Regions from separate parts of the Streptomyces sp. NPDC001507 genome, predicted to be linked through region 1. Evidence: riboswitches for the same ligand, from Rfam matches in the RefSeq annotation. Region 1 holds a riboswitch; each other region holds the start of a gene.
What was found. Region 1 has a riboswitch for cyclic di-AMP ahead of ACFY0K_RS03225 (NlpC/P60 family protein). Riboswitches for the same ligand answer to the same signal wherever they lie in the genome.

Region 1 (4,872 bases):
GCTCCGCGCTCTGGGACGGCGGCTGCTCGTCGGCGCCCGCGCCGCACTTGCGGCCGGAGTTGATGCAGTCGACCATCTTCCGCATCAGGCTCTCGTCGAAGACGTTGATGAAGTCTCCGTGGTCGGTGACCGGCTTGTGCAGCTGCTCGGGGAACGAGTCCACCGCGAACAGCGGGACCGTACGGCCGCCGTCCTGGAGGCTCGGCGCGGCCACGGCGTAGACGATGCGCTGCACCAGCTGCGGGATGGCCTGGAAACCGGCCGGGCAGCTGCCGTCGGGGCCTTCGAACGCCACGTGGGTGCGGTGGTTGGCGCTGTCGATGTTCCGGCCGTCCCAGCAGCTCTGGAACCGGAACGTGCGCACGACGTCACTGCCGGAGGGGCAGAGCGGGTACTTGTCCTTGAGCTGCCGGTCCTCGTAACCGGTGCAGCTCCAGGAGGCGTTGGCGTTGGCCGGGCCGTTGACGAACGCCTTGGCGTCGCCGGTGATGATGCGCAGCAGCCGTGGCATCTCGGTGACCTTGGAGGTGGGGTTGCCCTCGAAGGTCAGCGTGACCTGCTTCGCCGTGACGATCTGCCCGGCGTTGCCCTCGGTGCCGCCGCCCGGCTTGTCGGCGTCCCGTTCCTGCTTGCCGTTCTGCAGCCGCAGCACGGGCCAGTAGTACGTGGACTTGTCGCCCTGGTCCGCACAGCTGGTCTGCGCGTTGGCCAGGTCCTGGTCGCTGGCGAAGGCGTTGTTGGACTGGTTGCCGATGTAGTCGTGGAAGTGGTGGGCGCCGTTGGAGACGCCGGGCGCGACGATGACGTTGTCCGAGTTGAACAGGCCGTTCGCGTTGACGCCGCAGCTGGAGGAGAAGGTGCCGGTGGAGCCGCCGGGCTGCTCGGCCGGGGTGGAGACGTTGGGCTGGACCGAGGTGATGTCCGCGTAGTCGGCGGCGACCGGCCCGTTGCCGCCCTGGCCGCCGGCGCCGGTGCCCTGGCTCGGCGCGGCGCTGCCCTGGCCGCTCTGGCTCGGCGTGGCACTGCCCTGGGGAGCCGCCGACTGCCCGGCGTCCTGGTTCGAGGAGCGCAGGGTGCAGGCGGCGAGGTCGTCGAGGCCCTGCGGGCGGTCGCCCTCACGGCCGATGGCGTCGGCGATGCGCTGGAGCGACTCGGACCGCTCCGCCTTCAGCGGGTCGATGATCGTCTGGCCGGCGAAGCCGGGGTTCTGCTCGATCTCGGCCGCGGACTGGGTGAGTTGCTGGTAGGCGGCGGCGATCTGCTGGTCCAGCTGGGCGAGTTCACGGTCGACGTCCGCCCGGGCGCCGTCGGGAACCGCGGTCAGCCGGCTGCCGACGTCGGGGCAGTAGATCGTGGGCGCGGACAGCACCTGGCCGGTGGCGACCTGCCCCTGGCCACCGCCGTTCTCGGTGGCCGAGGCATAGACGTTCACCGCGACCAGTCCTCCGCCGCCGAGCATCAGGGCGACCGCTGCGAAGGTCGCGCGCTGTGCGCCGGTCGGGCGTCTGCGCCTGTTGCGTCTCAAGGTCGTTCCCCTGCGTGTCGTGGGCGGCCGGGCATGGAAATCCCCCGCTCTATACGGCCCACGGCGCCACCGTGTTCAACAGACCCACGAATTCACGGTGACCTCACAGAAAGCGCGTGCACCGGAACAGGCGAACGCGACCGACGGCAACGCCCCGGTGACCCTGCGAATGCAATGGATGCGCGCGAAATGCCGTTCCGTACGGTCGAGTTCCGAACGCTAAGACGAACATCACAAATACGTATCGGACATTAGCCACTTCAACCTTCACACGAGTGACACAAGTTGGCTAAGTTGACGGGCAAGCCGCTCGGCTCCCCCCGGCGAATCCCGTCGGGCCGCGCGGCCTCCGCCGAGTCCGGTGCCCCTCAGGGGCTGATCCGGAGCCGGGGACCCAACCGACCACTGGGGTGAATCGGCCGCCGTCCGCAAGGGCAAAGGCCGTAGGGCATGCCTTCCGGATTCGACCGCCCGAACCCGACAGCTAACCCGGTAGGCGGAGTACGGAAGGAGCACGACCCCTCAATGGCGCCCGAGAGCCGTGACGAGGTTCGACAGCGGATCGACAGCCTCTACGACCAGGCCGAGAACGCCACCGGGAACTACAACGCCACCCGTGCGATGAGCGGGGGCTCGCGCTCACGCGGCGTCCCGCTGTTCAAACGGCCCCGTCGTGACGACCCGGGCCTCGACAACATCGCCCGGGAGTGGTTCGAGGGGGCGCGCTCGAAGCTCGGGCCGAGCGTTCCGGCCGCGCTGCCCTCCGACCGGCAGCCCGCCCGGTCCGGCCCGCGGCGGCCCGTCAGCGCCATGGCCGCCGACCTCCTCGGCCAGCTGGAGGACTCCGGCCCGGCCCGGCTGGAGCTGACCGCGGGACCGTCCGCACAGAGCGAGATCGAGGTCGTCCGCGAGCTGCCGGCGCGCCCGAAGCTGGAGTTGACGGCCGGGTCCGCCGCAGCGCTGCCCGCGGGGACCCCGGGTGCGCCCAGGGCGCTGCCCGCCGCCGGGCAGCAGCGGCCCACGCCGGGTGCCTCGAAGACCAGGAACCAGCTCAAGCTCGCCAAGGCGCGCGAGGTGCTGTCCCAGCGCACCGGTCAGCGCGCGATCGCCGCCCTCGACGCGGCCCCGGCCCCTGTCACCCAGGGTGTTCCGCAGTCGCCCAGCCCCTGGCCGGCGCCCGAGGCCCAGGCCCCGCCGCAGCAGTGGCAGGCTCCCGCCGCCGGCATACCGAACCAGCGCACCGGCAGCGGCTCCGCCCGGTCCGACTCCCCTGCCGCCACCCGCGCGCTCCCGGCGGTGACCGAGACGGGCGGCATCCCGATCGTGTCCCCTTCGGACACCGGTACCTTCCGCATCATGACCCCGGGGGGTGCCGACCGTGCCCCGACCCGGGCCGCGGCCGACATGGGCGGTTTCCGCCTCATGACCCCGGGCGGCTCGGGCGGCGGGACCTACCAGAGCGCGCCCGCCATGGACACGGGCGCCGCCCAGGCTCCGGCGCCGGTGGACACCGGCTCCTTCCGCATCATGACGCCGGGTGCCACGGGCTCGTTCCCGATGCCGACGCCGGCCGACGCGGGCGGCTTCCCGACGGCTGATCCCATGGCGAGCACCAGCGTCTTCCCGACGGCGGACCCCATGACGGGCAGCAGCGCCTTTCCGACCGCCGACCCAATGACGGGCACCAGCGTCTTCCCGACGGCGGACCCCATGACGGGCACCAGCGCCTTCCCGACCGCCGACCCGATGACGGGCAGCAGCGCCTTCCCGACCGCGGCTCCCACGAACAGCGGCGCATTCCCGACCGCGGCGCCCGCCGCTCCCGCCCCGGCCCCCAGCCCGATGGACGCCGGCGGTTTCCGGATCATGTCGCCGAACGCGGCCGCCTCGTACACGGACGTTCCGCCGGTCGCCGCCGACACGGCCTACGGCACCGGCGGGTACCCCGTGACGGCCCCCGCCGTCCCCGCCCCGCCCACGGCCGCCATGCCGATGGCCGCCATGCCGATGGCCGCTCCCTTCGCCGCCGCACCCGCCGCCGACATGGCCGGCGCCTATCCGGCGGGCATGCAGGCCGGCGCTTATCCGGAAGGCATGCAGTCCGCCGACGGCGCGTACGCCTACGCCGCCAGCATGGCCATGCCCACCGCGATGGCCGCGCCCGCCGCGGCGATGCCCGCGCCCATGGCCATGCCGATAGCGGCACCCGCGGCAGCCCCCATGATGGCGCCGATGGCAGCCCCCATGGCGGCACCCCCCGCACCGCCGACCGCCGCGATGCCGCCGGCCATGACCGCGCCGCCCGAGGCGATGACGGCTGCCGCGCCCGCGATGGCGATGCCCATGGCCGCCCCCGCCCCGGTCGTCACCGCTCCGCTCCCCACCACGCCCCTGCCGACCGCGCCCCCGCAGGTCCCGGCCCCGGTGCCCGCCGCAGCCGCGCCGGTGCCCGGCGGCTACGCCGACGCCGGTGCCTTCCTCCTGCCGGGCGTCGCGGCCGAGGCGGGCAAGGCGATGAAGGCGCTCGCGTTCGCGCGGGAGCAGATCGGCCGGCCGTGTGTCTGGGGCGCGACCGGGCCGGGGGCGTACGACGCCTCCAGCCTGACCCAGGCCGCCTGGCGCGCCGCCGGCGTCACGCTGCCGCGTACCGCGGCGGAGCAGACGCTGGCCGGCACCCCGATCACGCTGGCCGCCGTCGAGCCGGGTGACCTGGTCTTCTTCTTCGACGACGACAGCCACGTGGGGATCTACGCGGGCGGCGGCACGATGGTGCACGCGCCGAGCCCCGGGGCGCTCATCCGCGAGGAGTCGATCTACAACGCCGGGGAGTCGGCGATCCACCGGGTGATCCGCCCGGCCTGACCCCGTGGCCGTCGGGCTCACACCCTCCGCCGCCGGGTGCGCCAGCTCTCGTGGTGGTCCAGGAGGGTCTGCTCGACGGGCCGGTAGGCGAGGCCGAGTTCGCGGACGCTGCGGCCGTTGTCGACGCGGAAGCGGATGCCGAGGTGCTTGCGTATGTAGTCCTGGGTGAGGCCGAAGAGCGGGCCCAGGACGCGTACCGGGCCGTGCGGGAGCGCGGTGCGCGGCAGGCGCGGGTCCCAGGGGTGGCGGGTGCGGATGATCCGGGACATCTCGTGGAAGGACGTCATCGTCTCGTTGGCCACGATGTAGCGGCCCCTGGCCGCCGGGTTCTCCGCGGCCGCGATGTGCGCGTCGGCCACGTCACGGACGTCCGCGGTGGTGAAGCTGAAGTCCGGGGCGCCGTAGCAGAAGCAGCCCTTGAACAGCTCGTCGAGCAGGAAGAGGCTGCCGGACTCGGAGGCGGGCGTGAGGGAGGGGCCGAGGAC
Region 2 (4,872 bases), on a different contig from region 1:
CTCCAGGAAGCGCGAGGGCGGGTTGTACGACGGCTGGCCCCAGGCGCTGCGCATCGCCGACCGCGTGAGGTACAGCCGCTCCCGCGCGCGCGTGATGCCGACGTAGGCGAGCCGCCGTTCCTCCTCCAGCTCCTTGGTCTGGCCGAGGGCGCGCATGTGCGGGAAGACGCCGTCCTCCATGCCGGTCAGGAACACCACCGGGAACTCGAGGCCCTTGGCGGTGTGCAGGGTCATCAGGGTGATGACGCCGTCGCCGTTCTCGTCCTCGTCGGGGATCTGGTCGGAGTCGGCGACCAGGGCCACCCGCTCCAGGAAGTCGGCGAGGCCGCCGGACTGCTCGCCCTCGCCGGACTCCTGCTCGAACTCCAGGGCCACGGAGGCGAGTTCCTGGAGGTTCTCGATACGGGTCTCGTCCTGCGGGTCCGTGGAGTTCTGCAACTCGGCCAGGTATCCGGTGCGTTCGTAGATCGCCTCCAGCACCGTGGCGGGTCCGGCGCCGGACTCCACGACCGTACGGAGGTCCTCCATCAGCGTGTTGAACCGCTTGACCGCGTTCGTCGACCGCGCGGCCATGCCGTACGCCTCGTCGACCCGCTTGAGCGCCTGCGGGAAGCTGATCTTCTCGCGCTGCGCGAGGGCGTCGATCATCGCCTCCGCGCGGTCGCCGATGCCGCGCTTGGGGACGTTGAGGATGCGCCGGAGCGGGACGGAGTCCTCCGGGTTGGCCAGCACCCGCAGGTACGCCAGGACGTCCCGGACCTCCTTGCGCTCGTAGAAGCGGACGCCGCCGACCACCTTGTAGGGCAGGCCGACCCGGATGAAGATCTCCTCGAAGACACGGGACTGCGCGTTGGTGCGGTAGAAGACGGCGACATCGCCGGCCTTCGCCTCGCCCGCGTCCGTCAGACGGTCTATCTCCTCGGCGACGAACTGCGCCTCGTCGTGCTCGGTGTCGGCGACGTAGCCGGTGATCTGCGCGCCCGCGCCCGCGTTGGTCCACAGGTTCTTCGGGCGGCGGGACTCGTTGCGCTCGATGACCGCGTTGGCGGCGGAGAGGATCGTCTGCGTGGAGCGGTAGTTCTGCTCCAGGAGGATCGTCGTCGCGTTCGGGTAGTCCTCCTCGAACTGGAGGATGTTGCGGATCGTGGCGCCCCGGAAGGCGTAGATCGACTGGTCGGCGTCACCGACGACGCAGAGCTCGGCGGGCGGCAGGTCGTGCTCGCCGGGCGGGGTGTCCTCCTCGTGTGCGCCGGTGCCGACCAGCTCGCGCACGAGGGCGTACTGGGCGTGGTTGGTGTCCTGGTACTCGTCGACCAGGACGTGCCGGAAGCGGCGGCGGTAGTGCTCGGCGACGTCCGGGAAGGCGCGCAGCAGGTTGACCGTCGTCATGATCAGGTCGTCGAAGTCGAGGGCGTTCGCCTCGCGCAGCCGCGACTGGTACAGGGCGTAGGCCTGGGCGAGGGTCTTCTCGAAGCCGTCGCTCGCCCGGGCGGCGAAGTCCTCCTCGTCGACCAGCTCGTTCTTGAGGTTGCTGACCTGGGCGCTGAACGACTTCGGCGGGAAGCGCTTGGGGTCGAGGTCCAGGTCGCGGCAGACCAGGGCCATCAGGCGCTTGGAGTCGGCGGCGTCGTAGATCGAGAAGGAGGAGGTGAAGCCGAGCTTCTTGCTCTCCCGGCGCAGGATCCGCACGCAGGCGCTGTGGAAGGTCATCACCCACATGGCGTTCGCGCGCGGGCCGACGAGGTGCTCGACGCGCTCCTTCATCTCGCCCGCGGCCTTGTTGGTGAAGGTGATCGCGAGGATCTGACCCGGGTGCACCTGGCGCGCGCCGAGCAGGTGTGCGATGCGGTGGGTGAGCACGCGCGTCTTGCCGGAACCGGCGCCGGCCACGATGAGCAGCGGGGAGCCTGCGTGCACGACGGCGGCCCGCTGGTTGTCGTTCAGCCCCTCCAGGAGCGCGGCCGGGTCCAGGGCCGGGCGGGCGGCGCCGTCGCGGTAGTAGGCGTCCCGGTCCGGGGGCACGTCGAACTTCCCGCCGAACAGATCGTCCGGAACCGACTCCGGAGCGTGCTCGTCCTCGGGCGGCGGCGGGGGTTCCTCGTCGTGGCCGCGGGGGGCCTGGAGGCTCGCCAGGAAGCTGTCGTCAAAGAGGCTGCTCATCGCTCTCCGAGTCTAGGGCGCGCCACCGACAACCGGCCGCCACCCCGAAAACTCGCCCCCGTGACCGAACGGATCCCCTCCGTCACAGCAGGTGGACGCGCGTCCCGCAGCCGCCGACGCCCACCCCGGACCTTTGGATCCCTCCCGCCCGGAACCTTTGGATCCGCCCGGGCAAGTCACCCATAACCCCCCAGATCGCCCCGCCTGAGCAGAGCACAACGCCCAGGTCACGAAAATGTATCGGGCATATCGCACATCAAACTTCACAGAGACCACACGAGTTGGCTAGCGTGCCGGGCAGGCCGTACGACCCCCACCGGCGAACGTCGCCGGGCCGCACGGCCTCCGCCGAGTCCGGGGCGCCACCGCGCATCCGGAGCCGGGGACCCACACCGATCCCGGGGTGAATCGGTCCCGCCTCCCCTCCGGGGACGGACCGTAGGGCAACCCTTCCGACCCACCCGCCCGAACCCGACAGCTAACTCGGTAGGCGGAACACCGGAAGGAGTCGCCCCCGTTGGCGTCGCACCGCAAGTCCCGGCCGTCAGGAGCGCGCGCGGCAGGCATACGCACCCCCGCGCTGGCCACCGCAACCCTCACCTCCATGGCCCTGTTCTCCCAGTCGGCCGAGGCCGCGCCCGCCGAGGACGGCAAGCCGAGCCTGGAGGAGGTCGAGAAGAAGGTCGACGCCCTCTACCGGCAGGCGGAGTCGGCGACCGAGAAGTACAACGCGGCCAAGGAGCGCACCGGCAGACAGCGCAAGCAGGTCGACACCCTGCTCGACGACGTCGCCAGACGCACCGAACGGCTCAACAAGGCGCGTGAGGAACTGGGTTCGTTCGCCGCGGCCCAGTACCGGACCGGCGCGAGCGTTCCCGACACCGCGACCTTCCTGCTCGCGGACAGCCCCCAGGGCTACTTCGACCAGGACCAGCTGATGAGCCGCCTGACCTCGCGCCAGAAGGGCGCGGTCGACGACTACGTCACCCAGCAGGCCGCGACCATGAAGAAGCGGCAGGAGGCCACCCGGAGCCTCGAGGCGCTCACCGGGACGCAGGACGACCTCAAGGCCGCCAAGACCACCGTGCAGACGAAGCTGGCCTCCGCGCGGGAGCTGCTGTCGCAGCTGACGGCCGCGGAGAAGGCCCGGCTGGCGGTGATCGAGAAGCGGCAGCAGGAGGAGGCGGCCCGCAAGGCGGCGGAGCTGGCGAAGCAGCAGGCCGCCGCTGCCGGCCGGGAGGCCTCGTCGTCCGCGGCGTCCTCGGCGTCGGGCGGCTCCGCTTCCGGCTCCGGTTCGGACTCCGGCCCGGACTCCGCCTATGCCACGAAGGCCGCCAAGGCGATCGCCTTCGCCCGCGCACAGATCGGCAAGCCGTACGTCTGGGGTGCCACCGGACCCGGCTCCTACGACTGCTCCGGGCTCTCCCAGGCCGCCTGGAAGGCCGCGGGCGTCTCCCTGCCGCGCACCACCTACGACCAGGTGAACGCCGGCACCACCGTCTCCCTCGCCGACGCCCTCCCCGGCGATCTGGTCTTCTTCTACGACGACGTCAGCCACGTCGGCATCTACATCGGCAACGGCATGATGATCCACGCCCCGAAGCCCGGCGCCTACGTCCGCGAGGAGTCGATCTACTACGGCGGCGAGTCGATCATCCACAGCGTGGTGCGCCCGGCCTGACCCCGCGGGGCGCCCGCCACCTCCCGGGCGCCCCCACCCGCTTCCCTCCGCCGGCCCGCACGCGCCACGGCGCCCGCCCGCCGCCACGCATCCCCGGTCTCCCGCCGACGCCCCTCGGCGCTCCTGTCCGCCGCGACCGCACGGTCCGCGCGGCCGGGCGCGGTTTTCGGTCGGCACGCGCACGTGCCCCGCCGGTACCGCGGCCGGCTCTCCCCAGCATCAGGGACATGTCCGGCATGTCTCCCCTCCGGCCGCCCGTACCGCTCTCAGGAAGGCACGGTGAGGGTGCCGGGGATCAGGTCCGCGGCACGGCGCCGGAGGCTCAGGTCCACAGGACGGCGATGAAGATGTTCACCGTCGTGAGCAGGCCGACCAGGCCGAAGGCGCCCTTCTCGACCTTCTCGTCGTCCCGTTTCACGTAGACGAGCCCGAGGATCACGATCAGCAGGGCGAGCTTCACGCCGATCTTGATCGTGTTGACGTGGTGGTCGTCGGCCTCGTTGAGGCCGACCAGGATCACGCCGGTCGCGAGCATGGTGAACGCGCCGTGCAGCATCCCGGGGACGAACCGGGCCGCGCCCTGGCCCATCGCCTTCATCTGGGTGAGGAAGCCGCCGAGGAGCGCGGCGATGCCGATGATGTGCAGGCCGACGAAGAGATGGATGAGTACGTCCATGGCCCCGGAGCCTAATCAGGGCCGTACGGGGCACCGGCCACCGGCCCCTCCCCGGCGCTCATCACCCCGCATATATGCACGCCATAGCACCCCGCCTCCCCCATCGACCCCGGAACCGCCGCTTCGGTCATCCCGCCCCGAGAAGCCGACGACTCCGCACCCGAATCCCGTTCACATACCGTCGGGTAACGATCCGGTCACGCCAATTCCGCGCATCGCGTTACCAGGGCGACACACCCGGGCCTACCGTCCTCCCCCAGGTGACCGACTCCCCACCGCCGCCCGGGCCAGGGGCGGCAGTCGGGCACCACCGCCGAGAAGATCCGGCGGCGGCCCGTCCCCTGTGCGGGCCGCC
Region 3 (4,872 bases), on a different contig from region 1:
CGGTATGACACAAGGGTGGAGGCGCCGTCTCCGACCCGTAGGGGTCGTGCGGCGTAGAGGCCTCCTGTCACGTACCGTGTCCGACCGGTCGGCGGTCCGTGTCCGGCCGGTCCACGTGCTGTGTCCGCGCCGCTCAGTGCCGTACGAACACGTAGTCCGCCCGGTAGGGGACGCCGGCGACGGCACCCGGAGTGCAGCCGCCGAAGGCCTATCCGGCTCGGTGCACCACCGCGTCGCACAGCTCCACGAGCGCCGTCTTCGCGTCGCATTCCGGGAGCGGACTCAGCGCGGCCCGCGCCTCCTCCGCGTACCGGACCGCGTCCCGGCGGGCCTGCTCCAGCGCCGGATGCGCCCGCAGCGCCGTCAGGGCCTCCGCGTGCCGCGCGTCGTCCGTGAGGTCGGAGTCCAGCAGCTCGCACAGGGCGATGTCCTCGGCCAGTCCCAGCCGGGCCGCCCGCTCCCGCAGCCGCAGCACCGGAAGCGTGGGCACGCCCTCGCGGAGGTCCGTCCCCGGGGTCTTCCCGGACTCGCGCGAGTCGGAGGCGATGTCCAGGACGTCGTCGGCGAGCTGGAAGGCGACGCCGAGCCGTTCGCCGTACTGGGTGAGGACGTCGACGACCGTCTCGTCGGCTCCGGACAGCATCGCGCCGAAGCGGCAGGAGACCGCGACCAGCGAGCCGGTCTTGCCGCTGAGCACGTCGAGGTAGTGCTCGACCGGGTCACGGCCGTCCGACGGGCCGGCCGTCTCCAGGATCTGACCGGTCACCAGCCGTTCGAACGCGAGGGCCTGGACCCGGACCGCCTCGGGACCGAGGTCGGCGAGGATCTGGGAGGCGCGGGCGAAGAGGAAGTCGCCGGTGAGGACCGCCAGCGAATTGCCCCAGCGGGTGTTGGCACTGTCGACACCGCGGCGTACGGCCGCCTCGTCCATGACGTCGTCGTGGTACAGCGTGGCCAGGTGGGTGAGCTCGACGACGACGGCCGACGGCACGACACCGGGCGCGTACGGGTCGCCGAACTGCGCGGCGAGCATCACCAGCAGCGGACGGAACCGCTTCCCCCCGGCCCGCACGAGGTGCTGCGCGGCCTCCGTGATGAACGGGACCTCGCTCTTGGTGGCGTCTAGCAAGCCTTCCTCGACAGCCGTCAATCCGGCCTGGACATCGGCTTCCAGAGCCTGGTCCCGCACGCTCAGCCCGAACGGCCCGACGACGGTCACGAGGGGTCTCCTGTCTGCTGGTGTCTACTGGCGATTACACGGTTTGTCGATAGGTCGCTGCCATCACTCAAGTCAGCGTATCCGGTCAGGTTTCGATCACCGATAGCGCCCACGGTTACACCCCGGGCGCTATCGGATCACGACCGTTATGTTTTTGATCAGCTGATACGACCTGACATGCAATGACTTAACAGGAAGTGCGGTCAGTTGTCGCGAACCGAGGCCCAAGCCGTGTCCCGCACCGGTCTCCATGCCGGGCCCGGGTCCGGGGTGACGCGCCGCATCCGTCCGGCAACGAACCCTCCGGACGGCCGCCGCCCGGAAACCGCCCCACTCCCCCCGGCCAACGTCACCTGCCCGGGCGTACCCCTCTCCACCGCCCACCCGGGCCGACGGGGACACCCGATGCACGAACGGCGGCATCCCGCACCCGTCCGCACACCCTTCCTCCACGGGACCACGCACGGCGACCTCCACGTTCCGTCGGCCTACGTCCCCCGGCCTGCGCCTCCTGGATGCGCACGCTCCCCGGCCCGGCTCGCAGGGACATCTCATGCCCGGGTCCCCGCCCAGGCTGCCGTCATGTCAACGACTCACACCGCAGAGGAGGTTCCGCCCTCACGACGGGCACTCACACCGACGATCCCCGAGCCCCTGACACACCTCCTCCGACGTGACGAGAATCACGCATACGCACACCGACCCTCGACACGCTCCCGGCACCCGGACCGGCCAACCAGGAGCCTCACCTGCGCCGTTGAGCCCGGTCGGCGGCCCCCGCCCACTCCCTTCACCCGACCCGAATCAACCATAAGCTGATACAAGCCACCAATTCGGACTAATCTCGCTAATCATCCAGACGGGGACAACCGAGAATCCAACCCCAACGAATGCGAGCCGGGCGCTATTCCGCCGAACCAGGAAAAGGCAGTTTCCAATAGTCCCTGATGTCTGATTTGCCGCTATTGCGAATTCGTGAAGTAGGTCACGCGCACCCAAATGCCGCAAGGCGCGTAAGGCGCCCTTTCTTTCCTTTCCCTGTGGGCCAGTTGAGGGTTGGCAGTCGCAAAGGATCAAGCGGTTCATACGGCGCGGATCAAGGCCAATCGGCACGTTGTGTGAATCAGGCTCTTGTTCCGGACATGTGCTGTCGCATACGTTCCGGCTCGCCGGGCGGACGCCGAATCCTGCCGCCGCCCGTAATGACCCATCGACGAGTTCATTCGCACGGCAGGAGCGGGGGACCCAGGTAAGTCGCCGGACCGGGCGGCCGACGTCACAGAACAGACGCCGTTCCGGAACGGCTAGGGGTGAAGTCGTATCGCCTTCGGGCGGTGCGGCCGGGCACTCCCCGGGCCCGAACCCGACAGCTCACCTCGCAGGCGACGGAGAGGAACCTCGCCATGCCTGCTGCCGCCCAGCACCGCCGTCCCCGCCGTAACCGCATCGTCCGCACGCTCGCCGTCGTCGGCACCGGTGCCGCCGTCCTCGCTATCCCGCTCATCGGGGCGACGACCGCGTCCGCCGCCGGCTCCTCCGCCGCAACGGCCTCCACGACCCTCGCCGGGTACCCGAACAACCTCGACGGCTGGATCCGCGAGTCGCTCGCGATCATGCACGAGAAGAGCATCCCGGGCACCTACAACGGCATCTACCGCAACCTGATGCGCGAGTCCTCCGGCAACCCGCGGGCCATCAACCTCTGGGACTCCAACGCGGCGAAGGGCATCCCGTCCAAGGGCCTGCTCCAGGTCATCGACCCGACGTTCAAGGCCTACCACGTGGACGGCACGTCGTTCGACATCTACGACCCGGTCGCGAACATCACCGCCGCCTGCAACTACGCCGCCGCACGGTACGGCTCGATCGACAACGTCAACGGCGCGTACTGACCCGACCGACGCCCCGCGTCAGTCGAAGAGTCTTTCGAGGACGACGGCGATGCCGTCGTCCTCGTTCGACGTGGTGATCTCGTCGGCCATCGCCCTGAGTTCGGGATGGGCGTTGGCCATCGCCACCCCGTGGGCCGCCCACTCGAACATCGGGATGTCGTTGGGCATGTCGCCGAAGGCGATGGCCCGTCCGGGGCTCAGCCCCAGCCGGTCCGCGGCCAGCGCGAGCCCGGTCGCCTTGGTCACCCCGCACGGCTGCAGTTCGACGGTGCCCGGCCCCGACATCGTGACCGTCGCCAGCGATCCGACGACCGAGCGGGCGGTCGTCGCCAGTTCGTCGTCGGACAGGGTGTGGTGGCGCAGCAGCACCTTGCTGATCGGCGCGCACCACAGGTCGTCGCGCCGGGCGACGCGCAACGCGGGCAGCGTGGGATGAGGCATCAGATAGCCCGGCTCGATGAGGGTGAGCCCGTCCACACCGTCCTGGTCGACCGCCGCGTACACCTGGCCGACCTCGGCCTCGATTTTGCCGAGTGCGGTCTCCGCCAGCTCCCGGTCCAGGGTGACCGACCACAGCAGCCGGTGCGTGCCGGCGTCGTACACCTGCGCGCCCTGGCCGCAGACCGCGAGCCCCGTGCAGCCGAGGTCGTCGAGGAGCGGGCGCGCTCTCGGGGCCGGACGGCCGGTCACCACGAGGTGCTGGGCACCGGCCCGGCGGGCCTGCCCGAGCGCGGCGAGCGACCGTTCCGACAGGGTGTCGTCGCCGCGCAGCAGCGTGCCGTCCAGGTCTGTGGCGATCAGTGAGTACGGGGAGGGTGCGGCCATGATCAGAGAATACGGACAGCGCGGCCGTGGGACTCACGTGCGTTTCGGCCTCAAGTGGCGCCCGCCGCCTCCGTGATGGGGCCGTTGTCAGTGGCGGGCGTTGTGTCTTCCGAGACGCTCGGCACTTGCCCAGAGGACCCGGCCGGCGATGCGCTGCGCGTCGGGGAGGTCCGACGGCTCGGACTCCGGTTCGACGGGGACGGCGACGCAGTCGAACTGGACGTCGCGCACGAGCTGTTGGGGCTGCGCTGCGCCGGCACGGACGGTCCGGCCCCGGGGTTTCAGGCGGGGGCCGGCGCCAGGTGCCTGGCCAGGGCCGAGGAAGCCCGTCGCGCCGGTGTCCATGCGGTTGCCGGTGGCGGCCGTGAGGTGGCCGGCGGTGCGGCGGTCGGTGCCGCCGTCGCGGGGTGCTGACGGTGAGGACGGGTGGCACCGCCGGAGGTGTCGGCGCAGGTCACGGCGGCTATGGTGCCTGCTTCGTGGCGTTGCTGGAGCCGCGGCGGTTGGTACGCCACAGCTGGTAGAGGTGCTTCGCGCCCGGACGCACGAAGCGGGCGAGCATGGTGACGAACGGCAGCGGGTCGTCACCCGCCAGCCAGGCCAGCTCGGTCCCGCTCGGCCGCTTCGGCGCGTGCGGTGTCGTGTAGCCGCTGCGGCGGTAGGCGAGGAGGGCGGGCAGGTCGATGTTCTCCACCACGTAACGGTGGCCGGTGCGCTGTTCCCCCTCCGGGACACGGCGCCCGGTCAGGTCCAGATGCATGGCACGGACGACGTCCACGCCCGGCTCGCTCTCGAAGAGCCGGAACTGGGCGCCCATGCGCGGGTTGAAGTCGAGCAGCTTGTACTGCCCGTCGCGCCGGTCGAAGCGCAGGTCGAGATCGATGATGCCGGTGAAGCCGATCTGCTTGATGAAACGCGCGGCGAGGTCGGCGAGTT
Region 4 (4,872 bases), on a different contig from region 1:
GACGTACGTACGACTGGCTAAGCCTTACCCTCTACGGGCCGTACGGGGAGGTACGGGCTCAGCCCTTGAAGCGCGGGAAGGCGCTGCGGCCCGCGTACACCGCCGCGTCGTCGAGGATCTCCTCGATGCGCAGCAGCTGGTTGTACTTGGCGACGCGCTCGGAGCGGGCCGGGGCGCCGGTCTTGATCTGGCCGCAGTTGGTGGCGACGGCGAGGTCGGCGATGGTGACGTCCTCGGTCTCACCGGAGCGGTGCGACATCATGCACTTGAAGCCGTTGCGCTGGGCCAGCTCGACGGCGTCCAGGGTCTCGGTCAGCGAACCGATCTGGTTCACCTTGACGAGCAGGGCGTTGGCGGTGCCCTCCTCGATGCCGCGGGCCAGGCGCTCCGGGTTGGTGACGAACAGGTCGTCGCCGACGATCTGCACTTTGTCGCCGAGCTTGTCGGTGAGGACCTTCCAGCCCGCCCAGTCGTCCTCGAACAGCGGGTCCTCGATGGAGACCAGCGGGTAGGAGGCGACGAGCTCCTCGTAGTACTCGGTCATCTCGGCGGCCGAGCGGGACTTGCCCTCGAACTCGTACTTGCCGTCCTTGTAGAACTCGGACGCGGCGACGTCGAGCGCGAGCGCGATCTGCTCGCCGGGGACGTAACCGGCCTGCTTGATGGCCTCCAGGATGAGGTCGAGCGCGGCGCGGTTCGACTCCAGGTTCGGGGCGAAGCCGCCCTCGTCGCCGAGGCCGGTGGCCAGGCCCTTGCCCTTCAGGACCTTCTTCAGGGTGTGGTAGACCTCGGCACCCCAGCGCAGCGCCTCGGAGAAGGACTCCGCGCCGATCGGGGCGATCATGAACTCCTGGATGTCGACGTTGGAGTCCGCGTGCGAGCCGCCGTTGAGGATGTTCATCATCGGGACGGGCAGCAGGTGGGCGTTCGGGCCGCCGAGGTAGCGGAACAGCGGCAGGTCGGACGCCTCGGAGGCGGCGTGCGCGACGGCGAGGGAGACGCCGAGGATGGCGTTGGCGCCGAGCGAGCCCTTGTTGTCGGTGGCGTCCAGGTCGAACATCGCCTGGTCGATCAGGCGCTGCTCGGTGGCGTCGTAGCCGACGAGCTCCGGGCCGATCTGCTCGATGACGGCGAGGACGGCCTTCTCGACGCCCTTGCCCTGGTAGCGGTTGGGGTCGCCGTCACGGAGCTCGATGGCCTCGAAGGCACCGGTGGAGGCGCCGGACGGGACGGCGGCACGACCCGTGCTGCCGTCGTCGAGGCCGACCTCGACCTCGACCGTGGGGTTGCCTCGGGAGTCCAGGATTTCCCGGGCTACGACGACGTCGATGGACGGCACGAGCATCTCCTTCTTGGGATGTGACGCTGGTTGTGCGGGGCGCACGCGGGCCTCGTCGGCCCTTGCTCAGCCTTGCGACTAGAGCCTAACCGTCCCGGGGCCGTCGGCCGGCACGACCGACCGGCCCGTGGACACACAGACGGTACTCATTGTTCACGCGCGGAACAAAGGGGGGCCCGATGAAGAACGGGAGAAGAGCGGACCAAGAAGGGGACGACGGGGCCGACGGGGCGGTGGGGTGGCGGCACAGAGAAACCCCGCCCCGGTGCGTTCGGGGGAAAACGCACCGGGGCGGGGGTCCGTGGGGGACGGGGGTGGCCCTCACGTGGTCTCCACTATGGGGACCACGGTTGTGGGAGAGCTGTGGTTCAGCTGGGCACCGCCCAGTACTTTCGGCGGCCGCCCGCGGGCTGCGTCAGGTGCCCTACTTCAGGTGCAGCTGCTGGCCCGGGTAGATGAAGTCGGCGTCCTCGACGATGTCCTTGTTCAGCTTGAACAGCGCCTGCCAGCCGCCCTTGACCTTGTGCTTCTCGGCGATCGAGCTGAGGGTGTCGCCCTTGACGACCTTGTACTCGCCGTCGCCCTTCTTGACCTTCTTGCCGGTCGGGGTGGTGACGGTCTTCTTGGCGGCCGGACGCTCGGCGGAGCGGGACGCGGCCTGGGTGTCGGTCGAGCGGGTGCTGGTGCTGCTGCTCGACGAGCCGGCGGAGTTGCTGGAGCTGCTGGAGCTGCTGCCGGTGTAGGTGGCACCGGACAGGCCCGTGCCGCAGACCGGCCAGGCACCCTTGCCCTGGGCGGCGAGGACCTTCTCGGCGATCTGGATCTGCTGCGCCTTGGTGGCCTGGTTGGCCTGCGCGGCGTACTGCGTGCCGCCGTACGCGGCCCAGGTGGAGGCGGAGAACTGCAGACCGCCGTAGTAGCCGTTGCCGGTGTTGATGGCCCAGTTGCCGCCGGACTCGCACTGGGCGACGGCGTCCCACTCGGAGGCGGTGGCGGCGGAGGCGCTGCCGGCCGCCATCAGCGGGGCGGCGACGGCGACGCCGGTGACACCGGCGACAGCGATGGCGCGGACGGCCTTGGACGGACGACGGTGCTTGCCCTTGCCGGAGAACAGCATGGATCGATCCCCTCACCGACGCCTGCGAGGTGAGCTGTCGGGTTCGGGCCGGTTGAGTTGCCCGGCCGCACACCTGTGTGTCGGTGCGCGGCTTCACCCCGAGCCGGATCGGCGGTCTCAACCACCGGTCCCGGCACTTACCTTGGGTCCCCCGCTCCTGCCTACGGCGCATGACGCGACGACTGTTCCCGGGCAGCCGCTGGCAGGACTCGGCGTTGCGACGGCCGGGGCTCGTGGTGACGAGCGGCCTCGACCGTAAACAGACGATCAGATGAATTTCAAAGATGATCAGGGCTTCTGAGACTCATCCCACACTTTCACCAAAACGGACATTCGGCTCGAACGGGGCGTCAACTCCCGCCGCCTTTCGTCCTATTCGGTGCCGAGTTTCAGGGTCTGACCGGGGGTGATGGCATTCGGGTCGGAGCCGATATCAGCCTTGTTCGCGTCATAGAGCGCGCGCCATCCGCCGTCCAGGCCAAGGGAGTCGGCGATGGAGGCGAGGGTGTCGCCGTCGCGGACGGTGTAGGTGCCGCTGTCGCCGGAGGCGTGCCGGCCGGAGGAGGTGACACTCTGACCGTTTGTCACGCTTTCGTCCGCCGAACCGCCGCGGTGCTTGCCGCCGCCACTGACGGCCCCCGTGTCCACCAGACTCCAAGACCCGCCGGTCTGCCACGATTTGTCCGAGTCGTCAGCCCCGGAGGTGGCGGGACTCTCACTCACCTTCGGCGCGCCGGAGCCGGAATCGGAGTCGGACGTTTCCGACTTGTCCGTCTTGCTGGATTTGCCGGAGGAGTCGACCTCGGAGTCGCCGCCGGCACTCGCGCCCGGAGAGGGGGTGGCGGAGTCACTCCCGGAGTCCGTGACACCCGAAGAGGTGTCGGAACCGGAGGAAGAGGACGAGTCGGACAGACCTGAGGACGAGTCCGAGGATCCGGATGAACCGGACGAACCACCCGAGTTGCCGAGACCCGTGTCCACGTTCACCGAGGCGTCGTCGGACGAGAGTCCGGCGAGCAGGGCGCAGGTCCGCCACGCTTTGGTGCCCTGGTCGGCGAGCATCTTCTCGGCGACCGCGATCTGCTGCGAACGGCTCGCCTGGTCCGGCGTGGAGGCGTACTCCTGGCCCCCGTACTTGCTCCAGTCCTCCAGGGAGATCTGAAGACCGCCGTAGTAGCCCGTGCCGTTGTCGGCGCTCCAGGAGCCGCCGCTCTCGCACTCGGCCACCTGGTCCCAGGTGGAGCCGTCGGCCGCGCTGGCGTTCACCGCGCCGAGGAGCGGGATGGCGATGGCCGAGCCGGTCACCCCGGCCGCGACGAGGAGTGCCGGAGCCTGGCGGGGGCGACGGTGACGACCGTTCCCGGAGAGCATGCGGAAACCTTTCGAGCGACAGCGGTGACCGGCGCGGCGGGTCCCGCAAGGGCGCCGCGCTGATGGGTGAACGTATCGGCAGACGATCACTTGTCACAAGTTAATGCCGCGCAGATCACGTGAAGATCACAGACTTGAACGCCGGTCACCTTTTGCCCGTACGGGCCGGTAGTGGCCTCGGCGAAGGCTCGCCGAAGGCCCGGCGAGGGTTCACCGACCGGCGGGTGTGAACTCCACGGGGAGGGTGCGCAGTCCGCGCATGATGAGTCCGCCGCGCCACCGCAACTCCCCCTCGTCGACGGCGAGTCGCAGGTCCGGAAGGCGGGTGAGGAGGCCGGCGAGCGCGGTCTGGCCCTCCAGGCGGGCGAGCGGGGCGCCGAGGCAGTAGTGGATGCCGTGGCCGTAGCCGAGGTGCTGGTTGTCCCGCCGGGAGAGGTCGAGGGTGTCCGGCTCCGCGAACCGCTCCGGATCCCGGTCGGCCGCGGCCAGGACGACCAGGACCGGGTCGCCGGGCGCGATGTGCTGCCCGCCGATCGCGACCGGCTCGGTGGCGAACCGCCAGGTGGCCAGCTCCACCGGTCCGTCGTAGCGGAGCAGTTCCTCGACCCCGGTCTCCAGCAGCCCGTGCTCGCCGGCCGCCAGGGACTCCTGCAGCCGGGCCCGCTGCCCGGGGTGGGTGAGCAGCGCGTACGTGCCATTGCCGATCAGGTTGACGGTGGTCTCGAAACCGGCGAACAACAGGATGAAGGCCATTGCCGCGGCCTCGTTCTCGGTGAGGTGCTCACCGTGGTCCGAGGCCCGGATGAGCCCCGAGATGAGGTCCTCGCCTGGCCCGGCCTCGGCGGACAGCGCCTCCCGCTTCCGGTGGATCAGCTCGGCCAGATACCCGCGCATCTTCTTCACGGACCGCGCGACCCCGCCCCGCGGCCCGCCCCCGTGCCGGATCATCATCCCCGCCCAGTCCCGGAAGTCGTCCTGGTCCTCGGGCGGGACGCCGAGCAGGTCGCAGATGGCGTAGATGGGAAGCGGGAAGGCGAACTCGTGG

Region 2: another riboswitch for cyclic di-AMP. It lies ahead of ACFY0K_RS29390 (NlpC/P60 family protein); the one in region 1 lies ahead of ACFY0K_RS03225 (NlpC/P60 family protein).
Region 3: another riboswitch for cyclic di-AMP. It lies ahead of ACFY0K_RS28435 (transglycosylase SLT domain-containing protein); the one in region 1 lies ahead of ACFY0K_RS03225 (NlpC/P60 family protein).
Region 4: another riboswitch for cyclic di-AMP. It lies ahead of ACFY0K_RS14350 (transglycosylase family protein); the one in region 1 lies ahead of ACFY0K_RS03225 (NlpC/P60 family protein).

Annotation. Positions count from the first base shown of each region.
Region 1 is NZ_JBIAVV010000001.1:695,923-700,794, reverse strand. It holds gene ACFY0K_RS03230 (DUF1996 domain-containing protein) at 1-1,459, opposite strand, end outside; cyclic di-AMP (ydaO/yuaA leader) riboswitch at 1,866-2,040, shown strand; gene ACFY0K_RS03225 (NlpC/P60 family protein) at 2,051-4,387, shown strand; gene ACFY0K_RS03220 (NAD-dependent epimerase/dehydratase family protein) at 4,405-4,872, opposite strand, start outside.
Region 2 is NZ_JBIAVV010000009.1:416,550-421,421, reverse strand. It holds gene pcrA (DNA helicase PcrA) at 1-2,160, opposite strand, end outside; cyclic di-AMP (ydaO/yuaA leader) riboswitch at 2,497-2,670, shown strand; gene ACFY0K_RS29390 (NlpC/P60 family protein) at 2,678-3,841, shown strand; gene ACFY0K_RS29385 (hypothetical protein) at 4,164-4,517, opposite strand.
Region 3 is NZ_JBIAVV010000009.1:208,182-213,053, reverse strand. It holds gene ACFY0K_RS28440 (polyprenyl synthetase family protein) at 209-1,219, opposite strand; cyclic di-AMP (ydaO/yuaA leader) riboswitch at 2,421-2,617, shown strand; gene ACFY0K_RS28435 (transglycosylase SLT domain-containing protein) at 2,623-3,111, shown strand; gene ACFY0K_RS28430 (HAD family hydrolase) at 3,130-3,936, opposite strand; gene ACFY0K_RS28425 (ATP-grasp domain-containing protein) at 4,400-4,872, opposite strand, start outside.
Region 4 is NZ_JBIAVV010000004.1:112,095-116,966, forward strand. It holds gene eno (phosphopyruvate hydratase) at 59-1,345, opposite strand; gene ACFY0K_RS14350 (transglycosylase family protein) at 1,764-2,456, opposite strand; cyclic di-AMP (ydaO/yuaA leader) riboswitch at 2,461-2,635, opposite strand; gene ACFY0K_RS14355 (transglycosylase family protein) at 2,829-3,827, opposite strand; gene ACFY0K_RS14360 (cytochrome P450) at 4,038-4,872, opposite strand, start outside.